Regions from separate parts of the Azospirillum agricola genome, predicted to be linked through region 2. Evidence: predicted binding sites of a transcription regulator. Region 2 holds the regulator's gene; each other region holds the start of a gene.
What was found. The regulator LexA, encoded in region 2, represses DNA repair genes until DNA is damaged. The targets are predictions, from matches to a motif close to ATGTTCTANTTTGGTTC.
Positions count from the first base shown of each region.

Region 1: the regulator LexA is predicted to act here: its motif matches at 3,727-3,743, upstream of JN22_RS21255 (ImuA family protein).
Region 3: the regulator LexA is predicted to act here: its motif matches at 3,573-3,589, upstream of JN22_RS16115 (Y-family DNA polymerase).

Region 1 covers NZ_JAIFZR010000005.1:1,312,468-1,318,124, reverse strand. Annotated here, with positions in the region: gene JN22_RS21275 (LysE family translocator) at 1-573, shown strand, start outside; gene JN22_RS21270 (tyrosine phosphatase family protein) at 590-1,168, opposite strand; gene JN22_RS34995 (hypothetical protein) at 1,315-1,443, opposite strand; gene JN22_RS21265 (tRNA-uridine aminocarboxypropyltransferase) at 1,535-2,242, opposite strand; gene JN22_RS21260 (hypothetical protein) at 2,542-2,709, shown strand; gene JN22_RS21255 (ImuA family protein) at 2,890-3,702, opposite strand; gene JN22_RS21250 (Tim44 domain-containing protein) at 3,887-4,966, opposite strand; gene JN22_RS34990 (hypothetical protein) at 5,087-5,215, opposite strand.
Region 2 covers NZ_JAIFZR010000005.1:2,538,036-2,543,692, forward strand. Annotated here, with positions in the region: gene JN22_RS27035 (GNAT family N-acetyltransferase) at 1-407, shown strand, start outside; gene moaC (cyclic pyranopterin monophosphate synthase MoaC) at 404-916, shown strand; gene JN22_RS27045 (molybdopterin molybdotransferase MoeA) at 900-2,129, shown strand; gene lexA (transcriptional repressor LexA) at 2,271-2,987, shown strand; gene JN22_RS27055 (ComEC/Rec2 family competence protein) at 3,126-5,294, opposite strand; gene gltX (glutamate--tRNA ligase) at 5,443-5,657, shown strand, end outside.
Region 3 covers NZ_JAIFZR010000005.1:259,723-265,379, forward strand. Annotated here, with positions in the region: gene JN22_RS16090 (leucyl aminopeptidase family protein) at 1-296, opposite strand, end outside; gene JN22_RS16095 (glutathione S-transferase family protein) at 458-1,102, shown strand; gene JN22_RS16100 (TAXI family TRAP transporter solute-binding subunit) at 1,125-2,186, opposite strand; gene JN22_RS16105 (HupE/UreJ family protein) at 2,348-2,842, opposite strand; gene JN22_RS16110 (hypothetical protein) at 2,964-3,467, opposite strand; gene JN22_RS16115 (Y-family DNA polymerase) at 3,630-5,207, shown strand; gene JN22_RS16120 (error-prone DNA polymerase) at 5,254-5,657, shown strand, end outside.

The sequences.
Region 1 (5,657 bases), 1.2 Mb from region 2:
CCGGGGCCGGACATGGCATTCATCCTCGGGCACACCGTCAAGGGCGGGGTGCGGGCGGGAACGGCGGCGATGCTCGGCATCTGGACCGGCGCTTTCGGCCATGTCCTGCTGGCGGCGCTCGGGCTGTCGGCCGTCGTCGCCTCCTCCGCCCTCGCCTTCTCCGCGGTCAAATGGGCAGGGGTCGCCTATCTGCTGTGGATCGGCGCCCAGGCGCTGCGCTCGCGGGGCGGCGCCTTCCTGCCGGAAGACGGCGCGCCATCCAGCGGCGGGGCTTGGGCGGTGTACCGGCAAGGCGTGCTGATCGACCTGCTCAACCCGAAGGTCGCGGTTTTCTTTCTCGCCTTCCTGCCGCAGTTCGTGGCCGAAGGCGCCGGGCCGGTGTGGCTCCAGCTGCTGGTCCACGGGGTGTTGATCATCGCCGTGGCGGCGGTGGTCGAGCCTCCGCTGGTTCTTCTCGGCGACCGGCTGACCCGCCGCCTGCGCTCCAGCCGCCGGTTGGGCCTGTGGCTGGACCGTACGCTGGGCGCGCTGCTGGTCGGACTCGGGCTTCGTCTGGCGCTCACCGAGCGCTGAAGGCCCGGCCTCGCCCTCAATCGATGAGGTCCTCGACCTCGCGGATGCGGCCGTTGTCGATCATGAACTGGACCAGTTCCGGCCGCTGCTTGCCCAGCGTGTGGTGACGCTGGCGCGCCGCCGCGACCAGATCGCCGTTGCGGCCGAGAAGCTCGTCGGCGAATTCGATCATGCGCAGGTTGGGCCACGCCTTGGCCCGGATGGCCGCGACGGCGGCCATCGCCTCGGCGGCCGGGCGCCGGGGCCGGGCCTGGGCCAGGATCATGGTCAGGGCGGCGGTGGAGCGCGAAATCCCGGCGTGGCAATGCACCAGCAGATGCCGGCACTCCACCGGCTCGGCCAGCAGGTCGCGGCCGAAGGCGAGGATGCGCTCGACGTCGGCCTTCTGCGGGGCGATCTGGCCGCGCGTCGGCTCAATGACGTCGTGGAAGCGCAGCTCGAGCCGCTCATGCTCGCCGTAGTCGCCGAAGGCGGTCGGCTCGGGATGGTCGGGGTCGAGGATCGAGAGGACGTGGCTGACGCGCCCGCCGCCGAACTCGCACAGCTCCTCGATGCCGCAGACGGTCAGGCCGAAGGGGACGAAATCGCTGGCCATGATGCCCTCTTTCCAAGGATCGGCCCAAAGGCCGGTTCGGAGCGCGGACGCGCTCCGGCCGGCGCATTTGGCACGCCGCGCCCCGTCCCCGTCAACCATTCGTGAGCGAAATGTCAGCCCGGCTCACAATGACCGGCTCACGGCGGTCAGAGCACGTTGAACAGATACAGCAGGATGATGATCGGAATCGGCAGGCCGACGAGCCACAGCAGAATGCCCTTCATGACATGGTCCTCCGTTGCGTTGGCGACCGGCCGGCGGGTTGCGCCGGCCACTCTCACCCAAAACAACGGCGCCGGTGCCGGTTGGTTGCACGGCGTTTCCCGATCCGGGGGAGATCGGAAGGGGTAGCGCGCAGGATGCGCCTCAGCCCTCGTCGCGTTCCTCGTCCATCCCGTTCCCGTCCTCGGCCGTCCGGGGCGGCAGGACCGGGCGCGGGCGCGGCGCGCGGATCTTCTTCAGCAGCAGCGAGAAGGGCTTCAGCGCGCGGTCCAGGATGGCCGGCTCGCCCTCCAGCCGCGACAGCACGAAGGCGCCGGCCTCCAGGGTCGAGACGCTCTCGCGCCGGGGCTCCTTGCGCGCCTGCCCATAGAGCGAGCGGAAATTCGGGTGCAGCACGATGCGCCGGCATTTCAGCAGCCACGCGTTGCGCCACCACAGGGTCTTGGCCTGGCTCCAGGTGCCGTCCAGCACGATGATGCCCTCCAGGTCGCCCAGCACCAGCTCGCTGTCCTTCTGGGGGACGCCGTTCCGGTCGACCACCGCAATCTCGCTCCTGGCGGCGGGGTTGTCGGGCTTGACCGGGCCGAGATACAGAACGCCCCAACGCTTGTAATCGACCTCGCGGCCCAGGATGCGCTTCAGGTTCGGCCAGCTCAGCCCGACCTTCAGCGCCGAGTTGGCGAACTGAAGATGGGCGATCTGCGCGGTTCCCAGATTTTCGCGCTTCTCCTGCGGATGCTGGAGGATGAGCAGGAAGACGCCGTTCTCGACCGGCTCCACTGCCTCGCAAATGCACAGGTGACTGGGTTTCAGGCAGGTGGGGCAGGTCTCGGGGGCGGTGGCGCTGTGCATGGGAGGTACGCAATCCTTGAACGGAGATAACCGCGAATATGGGTTGGAACGGCGCGGAAGGGAACATATCTCGTCAGAGCCGGGTCGGGGAAGGATCCGGCCCTGATGGCCGCGGGGGTGCCCCCTCGTCCGCATAAACCTTTTGTAGAGGTTCATCGTGTGAGATGGACCGGAATGTGACGCATCTCACGGCTGGCCTGGAACTTGCGTGATAGGGTCCAGGCAATCAGGACGGAGAAAGCCAAGGATGGCCAAAGGGCCGTTCCCGACTTCCTCCGGTGCTCAGAAGGAGACCTGCCATGCTGCCCGCACATTTGGCCGACCGCTTGCTCAAGCAGCGCCGCGACGCGGAAAGCGCGGAATTCGCCCGCCAACTGCCGCTGCATGTGGACGATCCCCGCTGGATGACGGATCCGGACGAGGCGCCGGAAGGCAGCCGGGAACCCGACTGGATGTCCAACTACTGATCGCCGCCGGCTGAACGAAAGCCGACACGGACACCGGCAGAACCGCCGCCGGCACCGACTTTGTGACACAGCCGTTGTCGGCACGCCCGTTGTCCTGTTCCCGACAGCGGCCGGCAGGCCGGGGGCAACCGGCACCGCTCGTGACCGCCACCCTCCGTCATCGACGGGCAAGGGCGGGTTTCACGCCACCAGCGGATTCACCGCGCACTCCATGGCACGCTCCAGCGCCGGCGGGGTTGCGGATCTGGTTTCCTCCCCCGCACTCTCCACCCATCCTCCATCGGTCCATTCCAGGATCCAGGCCCCGGGACGCCCGCCCCGGCAGCGTTCCAGTTCGACACGCCAACGCGGCGCGCCGACACCCGGCTCATCGCCGGGACGGCTCAAGGCCGGCTCCAAACGCCAGCGCGTGACCGCCGCGCTCGCCGCCTCCCCCCGCCGCGCTTTCCGGCTCGACCCGTCCAGCAGGACGGCGGTGACCCCCGAGGATTCGGCGGCGAGTTGAAGCCGCCGGCTTTCGGTAAGATCCAGCCCACCGACCTCCCCCAGCACCGCCGACAGGGCGGAGCAGCGCAGCGCCTCCTCCATCGCCCACAGGGCGTCCTTGCGCTCCACCGCGCGCACGGCGATCAGCCGGTCCGGCGTCAGGCCGTAGGCCGCCAGCCCGGCCGCGTGCAGGTCGCGCCCACGCACGATCCACAGGGCCGGCGTCCGCGCCGTCGACAGACGCGCCAGCAGGGCCGCCGCGAAGGCGGTCCCCGTCCCGCTTCCCTCCCCTGCCAGCGCGTGCAGGCACCCCAGGGGCAGGCCGCCCTCCGGCAGCGCCGCGTCGATGGCCGCCACCCCGAAAGGCATCACCCGCGTACCATCCCCGCCGATCCCCTCGATGCGGCGGATGCGCAGGCGCAACGCCGCCAGCGTTGCCGCCCGCTCACCGCCTGGACGCTCACCGCTCAAGCAGGCGGAGGATGAGGGCAGCGCAGACCGAGGCATGACTTCACTCCGCTCAACAGGCATTTGTTCCTTATATGTTCCATCATGGCGCATCGCCAAGGGGAGAGTCGAGGCAGAGCGGTCCAAACGAAAACGCCCCGGCACAGGGCCGGGGCGCTCGCTGCTCAAACCCGTCGGGGATCAGGCCGGTCGGGGATCAAGCCGATCAGGATCGGCGGAACGGTCAGCGGGCCTGCTGGATCGCCGACAACTGCCACTGGCCGCCGCGCTGGCGGACGAAGGTCCACAGCTCGGTCGCCTCGACCGGGGTGCCGGGGTTGCCGTCCACGACACGGCCGCTGGCACGCTCCACCGTCGTGTCGATCAGCGAGAAGCGCATCGCGACGGTCGCGTATTCGGCGTTGCCCTCGCGCCACGCCTCCGACAGGTCGCCTTGCAGCAGGGTGACGTCGCTCACCTTGTTCACCACGCCGCGGCTGCTGTTCTCCGACAGGTCGCTGGTGAAGTAGGACAGCATCTCGGGCGTCGTCACGCCGCGCAGCGTGTCGATGTCCTCACGACCGTAAGCGGTCTGGACGGTGACGAGCAAGCGCTCGAACGACTGGTAGTCGGCCGGCTGGACGCCGATCTCATCGGGCTGCTGCCGGCGCTTGGCGCCGCCCATCAGGCCGCCCAGACCCGAACCGCCGCCCAGACCGCCGCCGGGACCACCCATCGGGTTGTGGCCGGCGTCGGCCGCCTCGCGGTTCAGCGGACCGCCGGCGTAAGCCGGGTTCGCCCCGCCGCCGAGCGGCGAGCTCATGCGGGCCGTGGCCGGCTGCTGCTGCGAGCGGTTGCGGAAGAAGCGCATCGCCAGACGGACCAGGAAGACGACCAGCAGGATCTGGAGGATGAAGCCCAGGATGCCCGCGAAGCTGCCCAGCCCCTCGAAGAAGCCGCCGCCGAACAGCATGGCGCCGATGCCGGCGCCGATCAGGCCGCCCATCAGGCCGGACATGAAGCCGCCGCCACGGAAGAAGCCGCCGGACTGCGCCGGGGCCGCGGCGGCCGGGCGCTGCATGCCGGGGGACGGAGCCGCCGACCGTTCCATCGGCGCGGCCGTGTTCGGCGCGGTGGAGGTCGCGGCGGGGGCCTCGGTGGTGCGGGCACCACGGCTGCCCGACGAACCGCTCTTGCCGGCACGGGCGTCGGCGGTGCCAGCGGAGAGGGCCATCATCAGGGCGACCGCCACGGCGGTCACGGTGCGGGTGGTGCTTTTCGCCGGCACGGTGGTAGGTCGGGTGTTCTCGTTCATGATCGCCATCAGCCGTCAGATCCTAGGGAGCCTCACCACATGGGGGTACGGGCTGCCCGGTTGTAGAGGGGGCCCAACCAGTTTTTTGAAAAAACACGGAACCGCCCGCAATCCGTCACGCCAACCGGCTCAGCGAAGACCGGACAGGCCGGCCGACCGGGACGCTCCCGCGTCGGTCCGGGTCCATTCGCTGCGCATCCGGTCCCACAGGGCGCCGTCCCGCTCCACCAGGGTCCAGGCCCGGCGGCGCGTCGCCATCTGCACGCGGCAATCCCGCGAACAATAGAGCGGAACCGGCCCCCGCGATGACGCACGTGCGAAGGGGCGCCCACAGCAGGCGCAGTAAAGCTTTGGCATTAGGGTCCTCCCCGGCAAGGCAACTGTTTGCCGCAGTTGCTCAGAACGCGTCCGTCCAACAATCGCCGCCGCGTTCTTCTTGGGTTTGACGGGCATTCTTGCCGGACTCCCTTGATCTTGCCAGACAACAAAAGACATACCCCTTGCCCGGCCCTTGCCCAGCCTGCCGTCGATCCGGACGAAAGTGTCACGAAAGCAACCGCTTGCCGCAAGCGACGCGTCAATTCGCCGCTGCGCGCGGCGCCTCGGCCTTTGAACGAGGGCCGGACGCCCCTACATCCTTCGGTGCCTGCCCATCGGCCGGAGAAACAGCCCCGCAAGGACAGGTCCGGACAGGCAGACC
Region 2 (5,657 bases):
CCCTGGTCGCCGCCCTCGACTCCTACCTGACGGACCTCTACCCGGAGGACTCCTGCCACCTGCTCGATGTCGAATCGCTGGCGGCGGCCGACGTTCGCTTCCTCGTGGCGCGCAAGGGTGAGCATCCGGTCGGCTGCGCCGCCCTGCGCGTCGATCCCGAGGGCTATGGCGAGGTCAAGCGCATGTATGTGGCGCCCGCCGTGCGCGGCGGCCGCATCGGCGCACGGCTGCTCGACCGGTTGGCGGAGCAGGCCAGGGTCGAGGGGCTGAACTCCCTGCGGCTGGAAACCGGCATCCATCAGGCGGAGGCGCTGATGCTCTACCACAAAACCGGCTTCACGGAACGCGGCCCCTACGCCGATTATCCGGACATCCCCCTCAGCATCTTCATGGAAAAGGCCCTATGACCGGCTTCACCCATTTCGACGCGGAAGGGCGCGCGGTGATGGTCGACGTCTCCGACAAGGCGGAGACCGAGCGCACGGCGACCGCCGCCGGATCGGTGCTGATGCGGCCGGAAACGCTGCGGCTGATCATGGAGGGCGGCGTCAAGAAAGGCGACGTGCTGTCGGTGGCCCGGCTGGCCGGCATCATGGGGGCCAAGCGCACTCCCGACCTGATCCCGCTGTGCCACCCGCTGATGCTGACCTCGGTCAAGGTGGAGCTGACCTGCGACCCCGACCGCAACGCCATCGACATCGCCGCGACCTGCAAGCTGAAGGGCCGCACGGGCGTGGAGATGGAGGCGCTGACCGCCGTCTCGGTCGCGGCGCTGACCGTCTATGACATGTGCAAGGCAGTGGACCGCGGCATGACCATCACCGCCGTCCGCCTGCTGCGCAAGGCCGGCGGCAAGAGCGGCGATTGGACATCCGGCGCGCTGCCAGCGGAATCCGCCGATGATCCCGGTCGCTGAGGCGCGCGCCCGCATCCTCGCCGCCTTCACGGCACTGCCGGCCGAGACGGTCGCCTTGCCCGATGCGCTCGGCCGCGTGCTGGCCGAGCCGGTCGTCGCCCGGCTGACCCAGCCGCCCTTCGACGCCGCCGCCATGGACGGCTGGGCGGTGCGCGCCGCCGACGTCGCCGAGGCCCGCGCCGACCACCCGGTCACGCTGCGCCGCATCGGCGAATCCGCCGCCGGCCACGCCTTCTCCGGCCGGGTGGGGCCGGGCGAAGCGGTGCGCATCTTCACCGGCGCGCCCCTGCCCGCCGGCGCCGACGCCGTGGTGATGCAGGAGGATTGCACGGCCGACGCCCGCACGGTCCGCATCGGCCGTGCCGTCGTCGCCGGCCGCTTCGTGCGCCACGCCGGCTTCGACTTCGCCGCCGGACAGGAACTGCTGCCCAAGAGCCGACGGCTGACCGCGCGCGACGTCGCGCTGGCGGCCGGCGCCAATGTGCCGTGGCTCGCCGTCCACCGCCGCCCGCGCGTCGCCGTTCTCGCCACCGGCGACGAGATCGCCCTGCCCGGCGATCCGCTGGGGCCGAGCCAGATCGTCAGCACCAACGCGCTCGGCCTCTGCGCCCTGGTGACGACCCAGGGCGGCGTCGCCCACAATCTCGGCATCGCCCGCGACACCGCCGAGAGCGTCGCCGCCATGGCCGCCGGCGCGACCGGCTGCGACCTGCTGGTGACCACCGGCGGCGCGGCCCAGGGCGATTACGACCTCGTTCGCGACGTGCTGGCCGACAAGGGTGTGTCGCTCGACGTCCACGCCATCGCCATGCGGCCCGGCAAGGCGGTGATGTTCGGACGGGCGGGAAGCGTTCCGCTGCTGGGGCTTCCCGGAAACCCGGTGTCCACCGGCGTTACCGCCCTCCTGTTCCTCCGGCCGGTCCTGCGGCTGCTGCAAGGGCTGTCGCCGGACGAGGATGCCGGGCCGGTCCGCGCCCGGCTGGCGGTGGCGCTGAAGGCCAACGACCGGCGGGAGGATTACCTGCGCGCCACGCTGGCGACCGGGGCCGACGGCGGCCTGACCGTTACGCCCTTCGCGCGCCAGGACAGCGCGATCACCTCGCTCTACGCACAGGCCGACTGCCTGATCCGCCGCGCCGCCCACGCGCCGCCGGCCAGTCCCGGCGAGATGGTGGAGATCCTTTCCCTGTCCGGCGGCGCGCTGAATCCTTAGCGGGGACTGGAGCGGAAATCGATCCAACCTTCGGTGAGGCCGCGTCGAGAGACCTTGACGTTCTGCGGGAACCAAACTAGAACATGGGGTAACGTTTTACTTTTGTTCCATGTCCAGTGTGGCGACCGCCGGGAGGCACAAATGCTCACGCGCAAGCAGCACGAATTGCTGCTTTTCATCAACGAGCGGCTCGGCCAGGGCGGTGTTTCCCCTTCGTTCGACGAGATGAAGGACGCGCTCGGGCTGAAATCCAAGTCGGGCATCCACCGTCTGATCACCGGGCTGGAGGAGCGCGGCTTCATCCGCCGCCTGCCCCACCGCGCCCGCGCGCTGGAGGTCCTGCGCCTGCCGGAAGGGCTGGAGGCGTCCCGTGGCCGGTCGTCCTCCGCCTCGGCCCGCTCGAAGTTCCAGCCGAACGTCATCAAGGGCGACTTCGCCCTGACCGGCCGCGAGGTGAGCCGGTCCCCGGTGGTCGAGACGGTGCAGTTGCCGCTTTATGGCCGGATCGCCGCCGGTACGCCGATCGAGGCGTTGCGCGACGGATCCTCCTTCATCGACATCCCGGCGACGATGCTGACCGCCGGCGATCACTACGCCCTTGAGGTGGCCGGCGATTCGATGATCGAGGCGGGAATCCTCGACCACGATACCGTCATCATCCAGCGCTGCGATTCGGCCGACAACGGCGCCATCGTCGTCGCCCTGGTCGATGAGGGCGAGGTGACGCTGAAGCGGCTGCGCCGCAAGGGCAACACGGTCGCGCTGGAGCCAGCCAACGCCTCCTACGAAACCCGGATCTTCGGCGCCGACCGCGTCCGTGTCCAGGGCAAGCTGGTCGGGCTGGTCCGCAAGTACTGACGGTCCGCGAGGAAACGCCTCCTTTCCTCCCCGCCTCTTCCGTCATGACCGGGCTTGTTCCGGTCATCCACGTGGAAACTTGAAGCTTGCCCGTGGATGCCCGCGTCAAGCACGGGCATGATGGATCCGGAGCCGGCGTTACCGCCGCCCTGTCCAGGGGCGGTCGCCCCGCTGGTCGCGCACGCTTTCGATCCGGATGCCTCCTGCCTCCAGATACAGCGCGTGCGCGCCATCGCGGCGCAGACGCCAGCGGTCGATGACCAGCGGCGCCCGGCAGGCCCGGGCCGGAAAGGCGGCGACAACGACGTCCGCACCGCCGCAATCCTCATCCAGCGCGTCCGGCAGACGCAGCAGAGCCACGGTCCGGCCACCCCTCCGGTAGAGGCAGCCCAGCGCGTCGCAGGTCAATTCTCCCCCGGCGCCGGCTCCGGTGCGTGGCCAGGGCTCGTCCGGCTCGGGAACGCCGTCCCGCTGCAACCAGGTTTCGGCGGTGCGCCCCTCGCTTTTCACCGACAGGCTGAGACGGCCGGAGGCGGCACGAACGGCGGCGATCCTGCCATCGCCGGACACGAGGACATCCGGCCGCTCGACCAGCGCCGGGGTCGCGAGGCCGGCGGCCACGGCGGCCAGCCCCCACCAGCGCCAGCGGCGGGTCCACACGCACAGCCAGAGGCCGCCGAGGATCACCGCCGCGAAGCCGCCGGCCGGCATCGCCGGGACGGTCAGCGACGCCCAGGGCAGCCCGCCGAAGAACTCGGCGGTCCAGATCACCACCCGGTCGCCCCAATTCATCGCGATCACCGCCGGAGCCTCCAGCCCGAAGGGGAACAGCGCGTAGGCGATCAGGCTCCACGGCATCACCCAGAAGGAGGTGACGGGAATGGCGATCATGTTGGACAGCACGCCGTAGAAGGCGATCTGCTGGAAATGGAACAGGGAGAAGGGCAGCGTCGCCAGCGTCGCGATGACGCTGGTCAGCACGATCCCGCCGACATAGAGCGCGGACCGTCCGAACCAGCCGGCGTCGCGCCCCCAGCGCGCCAGCGGTCCACCGCCCTCGAAGGCGGCGATCAGCGCCACCACCGCCGCAAAGGACATCTGGAAGCTCGGGCCCAGCATGCCTTCCGGGTCCATCGCCGCCGTGACGATGCCGGCGAAGGCGACCAGCCGCATGCTGAGCGGGTCGCGGTCCAGCAAGACCGCGCCCATGACGAGGCCGGTCATCAGCACCGAGCGCACCGTTGGCAGCGGCGCGCCCACCAGCAGTGTGTAGGCGAGCGCCGACAGGATTCCGCACAGCGCCGCGATCTTCTTGATCGGCCAGCGCAGCGCGATGAAGGGGATGGCCGCCAGCAGTGCCCGCACCACATAGAACAGGATGCCCGCCGCGATCCCCACATGCAGGCCGGAGATCGACAGCAGATGCGCCAGCCCGCTGTTGCGGAAGGCGTCCATCGTCGCGTCGGGAATGGCGAACTGCTCGCCGTTCAGCAGCGCGGCGGTGACGCTGGCTTCCACCGGGTCGGAGATGGTCGCCGCCACCCGCTCGGCGATATGGCCGCGCGCGCGCTCGAAGGCCACCGTCACGGCGGCCCAGCCGGTGAGCGGCGGCGCCTCGATCACCTCCGCCGCCCCGACCGAGAATCCGGCGGCGCCCAGCCCCATGAAATAGGCCCGCCGCTGGAAATCGAAGGCTCCCGGCTCGGCGGGCGGAGCCGGCGGCGACAGGGTGGCGCGAAGCCGGACCAGGGCGCCGGGCGGTGGCGGCGGATAGCGATCCGACAGGCGGATCCGCAAGGCGGCGGGCGTCTCCTCGGGTTTCAGCCGGCTCACCGTCGGATCGCGCAGGGTGATTCGCAAGGCGCCCGGCCGCCGCTCCACCGCCATCACCCGGCCGGTGACGACCGCCGACGGAATTTCGCGCGCCAGGATCGGGCTCGCCACCCGCCAGGCGTGACCCTGCGCCGTCAGGAATCCGGCGGCCACCACCAGCAATCCCAGCGCGACGGCCAGACCGGGCAGCCAGCGGCGCAACAGCGCAAACCCCAGAATCGCGCCACCGACCGCCACAAGACCGGCCCATGCGGGCGGTTCGCTCCGCAAGGCGAAATACAGCACCGCGCCGAACCCGAAGCCCACGGGGATCCACAGCACCCAGCGTTCACGCTCCGCTGCCAGTTGCCTGACCAGCCAGTTCCAGGCCCGGAACAGCGGACCGAGCAGCCGTGGCGGGGATTTCGCCGGGGGCGTTTCCCACGCCTCGTCCAGCTCATCCCCGGCCCCCCCGTCGGCGGAACGGTCGGTCACGCGCGCCGCCCCTCCGACGATCGCTGCCGCACCGCCTCCTTTGCCGCCCATGCGCGCATGGCATTGCCCCTGAACCGGGTCCCTGTGGTAAACGATGGAACACACTCCGTTGCAGTGTAGCAGCGCAGAACCCGGAATTGAGACACCGATGACCGTCGTCACCCGTTTCGCCCCGTCGCCCACCGGCTTTCTCCACATCGGCGGTGGCCGCACCGCCCTGTTCAACTGGCTGTACGCCAAGCGGATGGGCGGCAAGTTCCTGCTGCGGATCGAAGACACCGACCGGCAACGCTCCACCCAGGCCGCCGTGGACGCGATCCTCGATGGGTTGACGTGGCTGGGCCTGGATTGGGACGGCGAGGC
Region 3 (5,657 bases), 2.3 Mb from region 2:
GTCCGCCGGTCGAAAGCCGCGTCGATGCGGTAAGAGCCGGCCGGCAGCGAGGCCGGCAGCCCGGCGAAAGCCCACAGATCGTCGAGCGCCGACACGCCGACCAGCACGCGGGCGACGGCGCCGTCGTCCCCCGGCAGGAAGGCGGTGGAGCCGGCGTCGCCGGTGAAGCCCACGGCCTTGACCCAGGTGGCGACGGCGGCCGGCTGGCCGGCAAGCCAGTCCGGCAGGCCTGCCTTGGTCATGGGAGTAAGGGCAACGGTGTCCGGGGCCGCGACGGCGAGCAGGGTGGCGAGCAAGACGGGCGTTCCTTATGACGGGACCAACGGGTGTTCCCGTAAGGATGGCGCGCGGCGGCGTGGCTGGGAAGGGGGGCATGCGTGCCCTGCGCGACAGTCGGGTGGACGGACCGCGCGTGCCCCGGCATGGTCGGCGTCCCTTCCCTTGCACGGAGTCCGCCATGACCGACCTGACGCTGCTGATCGGCAACAAGGCCTATTCCTCCTGGTCGCTGCGGCCGTGGCTGGTGCTGAAGCAGGCCGGGCTGCCGTTCGCGGAGAGCTTGGTCCCGCTGCGCCAGCCCGACACGGCCGAGCGCATCCGCGCGCTCTCGCCCTCGGGCCGGGTGCCCTGCCTGCTCCACGGCGAGCGGATCATCTGGGATTCGCTGGCGATCTGCGAGTATGTGGCGGAACTCGCCCCTGCCGCCGGGCTGTGGCCGGACGAGTCCCACGCCCGCGCCGTCGCCCGCTCGGTGTCGGCGGAGATGCATTCGGGCTTCGCCGCGCTGCGCACCACCATGTCGATGGACTTGAAGCGGGACCGCAACGGCGAGGGCATGACCCCGGAGACGGCGGCCGACATCGCCCGCATCCAGTCCCTGTGGACCGACGCCCGCGCCCGCTTCGGGCAGGCGGGGCCGTTCCTGTTCGGACGCTTCACCATCGCCGACGCGATGTTCGCCCCGGTGATCACCCGCTTCGCCACCTACGGGGTCGCGGTGGAACCGGAGGCGCGCGCCTACATGGACGCGGTGCTGGCCCTGCCGGCGATGCGGGACTGGACCGCCGCCTCCAAGGCCGAGCCCTGGACCCTGGACCTCTGACGCGACGGCGGCCGGCCGGGCGTCACGGCTTGGCCGGCGGCGGCTCCAGGACGGGGGCGCGGGCGTCCGTCTCGTTCGCCGCGTTGCCGAGCAGCCCGGCCTCGCGGTAGTAGCGCTCGGCCCCCGGATGCAGCGGGATCGACACGTTCACCGCCGCCTTGGCCGGGTCGAAGCTGCGGCCCTTGGGGTGGCCCTCGGCCAGGACGCGGCGGGTGTTCTCGTGCCACAGCGCTTTGACCACGCCGTGGATCAGGTCGGGGTCGCGGTCGGCGCGGGTCAGCAGCTCGGCCCCCAGGCTGAGCGTCGGGGTCGGGGCGGTGCCGGGGTAGGCCTCGGCCGGGATTTCCGTCTCGATGTAGAAGCGCAGGGAGCGGCGCAGCCGTTCCGCCGGTTCGCCGTCGATCGGGATCAGGCGGATCGGCACCCGCGCCGCCACGTCGCTGACCGCCGCGACCGGAAAGCCGCCGACCATGAAGAAGCCGTCGAGCTCCCCCTTCGCCAGCCGGTCGGCCGCCGTGCCCGGCTTCAGATAGGCGGGTGTGATGGTGGTTTCCGACAGGCCGAAGGCGTCGAGGATCAGCCGCGCCTCCACCAGCGTGCCGGACCCCTCCTCGCCCAGCGAGATGGCCCGCCCCTTCAGGTCGGCCATGCGGTCGATGAAGCCGTCGGAGCGGACGACGACCTGGATCGCCTCGGAATAGAGCATGCCGAGCGAACGCAGCCCCTCGAAGGCCGGCTTGCCGGTGAAGCTGCCGGTGCCGCTGTAGGCCCAATAGGCGACGTCGGCCTGGGCGAAGCCGGCCTCCACCGCGCCGGAGCGCAGCAGCTCGATGTTCTCGACCGAGCCGTTCGACGCCTGCGCCACCACGATCAGGCCGGGAATGCCGCAACTGCCGCCCTTGTCGCACGGGCGCGAGCCCGGCGGGTTGGAGACGGCGTTGGCGATCAGCCCGCCAATCGGGAAATAGGTGCCCGAGGTCGTGCCGGTGGCGAGGCGGAAATAGCGCAGCTCCTGCGCCGCCGCCGTCCCGGCGGACAGGGGCAGGACGGGCATCAGGCCGAGCGCCGCGGCGCCGGCAAGCATGTGGCGACGCGAACAGGCCGCCGCCGGCGGATGGCCGGGGGGCTCGGAACGGGTCTTGTCTCCTGCGCGGGGCACGGCTTATCCCGTTCTTGGTCGGGGGGAAGGAACGTCTCGTCAGGCAAAGATCTCTGCGCAACGGCGGCTTTTCAAGCCGTGAACGGTTAAATCACGCCGACGAGGTCAAGAACGCCTCCGACGGCCACCGCCCCGCCACAGATTTGCACGGCACGGGCAGACTCCGCCTGGGTCACCGCGATCGACAGCCCCAGCCCGGCGCAGGAGACCAGCAGCATCCCGGTGGCGAAGCCGCTCCAGAACAGCGGCGACCCCTGGTGCGGGTGGCCGTGGAAAACCGCCGCGACGGCGGCGGCCAGGACCGCCAGCGCCACCGGCGCCTTCACCCCCAGCGCCACCAGCCCGCCGGTGACGATCAGCGCCCCGGCGAGGCCCGGCGCGGCGTAGGGCAGACGCAACCCCATCTGCGCGGCGATGCCGGCGGCCAGCGCCGCGGTGACGGCGGCGGCCGGCACCTGCCAGACGGCGGTACCGCCGGTCTGCCCGGCCCACATCCCGATGGCGAGAAAGCCCAGCAGATGCTGGAGCACCCACACCGGCTCGGTCAGCCCGGTGCCGAAGGCGCCCGTCACCGTCGTCATGCCCATTCCCCCCTCCGGCGTCGATCCGGGGGCCGGTATGGCGGGGCGGCATCGGGTGGTCAAGCTCCAGTTGGCAAGCTCAGGTTGGCTGGCCCCAGCCGGCGGAACCTGACGCGCGCTCCTAGCGCGCCAGCGGGTCGCCCAACTGGCGCAGGTCGTTCTCGCGCCGCATCAGGTCGCGCTGGCCCAGCGGGTCGAGGCGGCCCATCGCGTCGTCTGTGCGCATGCGGTCGACCTCCGGTCGGATCAGGTCGCGCTTGAAGGCGTCGGTGGCGCCCTGGGTCGAGGGAACCGGCGGCAAGGGGACCGGGCGCGGCGGCTGCGGCAGCACCGACGGGTCGGGCGGCGGCGAGGAACTGCCGCGCCGGCGCTTGGGCGGCTGGTCGCCCGGCCCCGCCCGGCCCTGCTCCGCCTGGACTTGGCTCCAGCGCCGGGTCGGCTGCGGGGACAGGTCGGCGCCGGGCGCCGTCCCTCCGGGCCGCAGCGTCTGGGTGTGGATCGGCGGGAAGCCCTGGGCGCGGCCCGGCATGTCGTCGCGCAGGTCGGACGGCGCGCAGGCGGCGAGCGCCAACAGGGCGGTCAACGGAAGAAGCCAGCGATGGCGGGCCAGGAACGGTGTGGTCATTCCTGGAATGTCGGTGCTTCCTATCGTTTCGACAAGACAACCCCAAAGGAGGCCCCAAGGAGGCCCCGAAAGAGGGACTCCCCCTGCGTGAGCTTTGCCGTTAGAATGTTCACGATTTGTTCGATTTGAAGAGTGAGCGACGCTTTGAGAAGTGAGCGACGCATGGCCCGCCGCATTCTGGCGCTGTGGCTGCCCCGCCTGCCGACCGACGCGCGCACGCGCGGTCCGGCGGCGGATCGGCGCGCGCTCCCGCTGGCGCTGCTGCGGACCGAGCGCGGGCGCCGGCTGGTCGTTGCCGTCAACCGGGTGGCGGAGACCGCCGGCATCCTCCCCGGCCTGACGCTGGCCGACGCCCGCGCCCTGCTTCCCGGACTCGACGTCGCCGACGCAACGCCCGAGGACGACGCCCGGCTGCTCGACCGCATCGCCGGCTGGTGCCGGCGCTACAGCCCATGGACCGCGCCCGACGGGACCGACGGGGTGATGATCGACATCACCGGCTGCGCCCATCTGTTCGGCGGCGAGGCGGCGCTGCTCGCCGACCTGCACCGCCGCCTGCGGGACGCCGGCTTCGCCGCCCGCGCCGCGATCGCCGCCACCCCGGCCGCCGCCTGGGGGCTGGCGCGCTTCGGCGACGCCGACAGCCGGCGACGCGAGGCACTCGACGCGCTGCCCATGGCGGCGCTGCGCCTGCCGGTGGCGACCCTCGACGGGCTGGCCGCCGTCGGCCTGCGCCGGATCGGCGACCTGCACGCCCTGCCCCGCGCGGCGCTGGCGACCCGCTTCGGCGACGGCCTGCTGCGGCGTTTCGACCAAGCGCTGGGGCGGCTCGACGAACCGGTTTCGCCGCACCGGCCGGTGGAGCCGCATGAGGCGCGACTCGCCTTCGCCGAGCCGATCGCCACCGCCGACACCATCGCGGCGGCGATGCGTCATCTGCTCGGCACCCTCTGCGCCGGGCTGGAGGCGGCCGGGCACGGCGCCCGGCGGCTGGTGCTGGAGGCTCACCGCACCGACCGGCGTCTGGACGACGCGCCACAGCGGCTGACGCTCGGCGCCAGCCGCCCGACCCGCGACCCGGCGGTGCTGGCCCGCCTGTTCGGGCAGATCCTGGAACAGGTCGAGCCGGGGCCGGGGATCGAGACGATGATCCTCGCCGCCACCGAGACGGCGCCGCTCGGCGCCATCCAGGCCGCGCTTGATGGCGAGGGCGACGACAGCGGGCTGGGCGAACTGGTCGACCGGCTCGGCACGCGGCTCGGCGAGCGGGCGGTGCTGCGGCTGGTGCCCCGCGAGAGCTGGCTGCCGGAGCGCAGCGTCGCCCCCGCCCGGCCGCTCGGCCACCCGCCCCCCAACCATCCGTCCCTCGGCCACCCGTCCCTCGGCTGCCCGCCGGCCGCAGGGGACTCCATCGCCCGCTGGCCGGACGACCGCCCCCGCCCGGTCCGGCTGTTCAGCCCGCCCGAGCCGGTCGAGGCGACCGCTCCGGTCCCCGACGACCCGCCGCTGCAATTCCGCTGGCGCGGCGTCCTGCACCGCGTCCGCCGCGCCGACGGGCCGGAGCGGATCGAAACCGAATGGTGGCGTCCTGGAGCGGGACGGGGCGGAAACCCGCGCGACTATTACCGGGTGGAGGACCGTGACGGCCGGCGCTTCTGGCTGTTCCGCGACGGGCTCTACCGGCCGGACACGCCGCCGGATGCCGCGCCGCGCTGGTACCTGCACGGATTCTTCGGATGAGGGCTGGCCGGCTCTCCCTCTCCCGCCCCGGAAGAGGGCACTTTCCATGACCCCCTACGCCGAGCTTCAGGTCGCCACCAGCTTCTCCTTTCTGGAGGGCGCCTCCCATCCCAACGAACTGGCCGCGACGGCGGCGCGGCTCGGCCACGCCGCCATCGGCGTCGCCGACCGCAACACGCTGGCCGGCGTCGTCCAGATGCACGCCGCCGCGAAGGCGGCCGGCATCCGGCCGGTGATCGGCTGCCGGCTCGACCTGACCGACGCCGACAGCCTGCTCGCCTACCCGACCGACCGCGCCGCCTACGCCCGGCTGTCGCGCCTGCTGACCCTCGGCAAGATGCGGGCGCCCAAGGGGGAGTGCTTCCTCGCGCGCACCGACGTGCTGGCCCACGCCGAGGGCATGCTGCTCCTGCTGCTGCCGCCCGACCGCCGCGACCCGTCCTTCGTCCA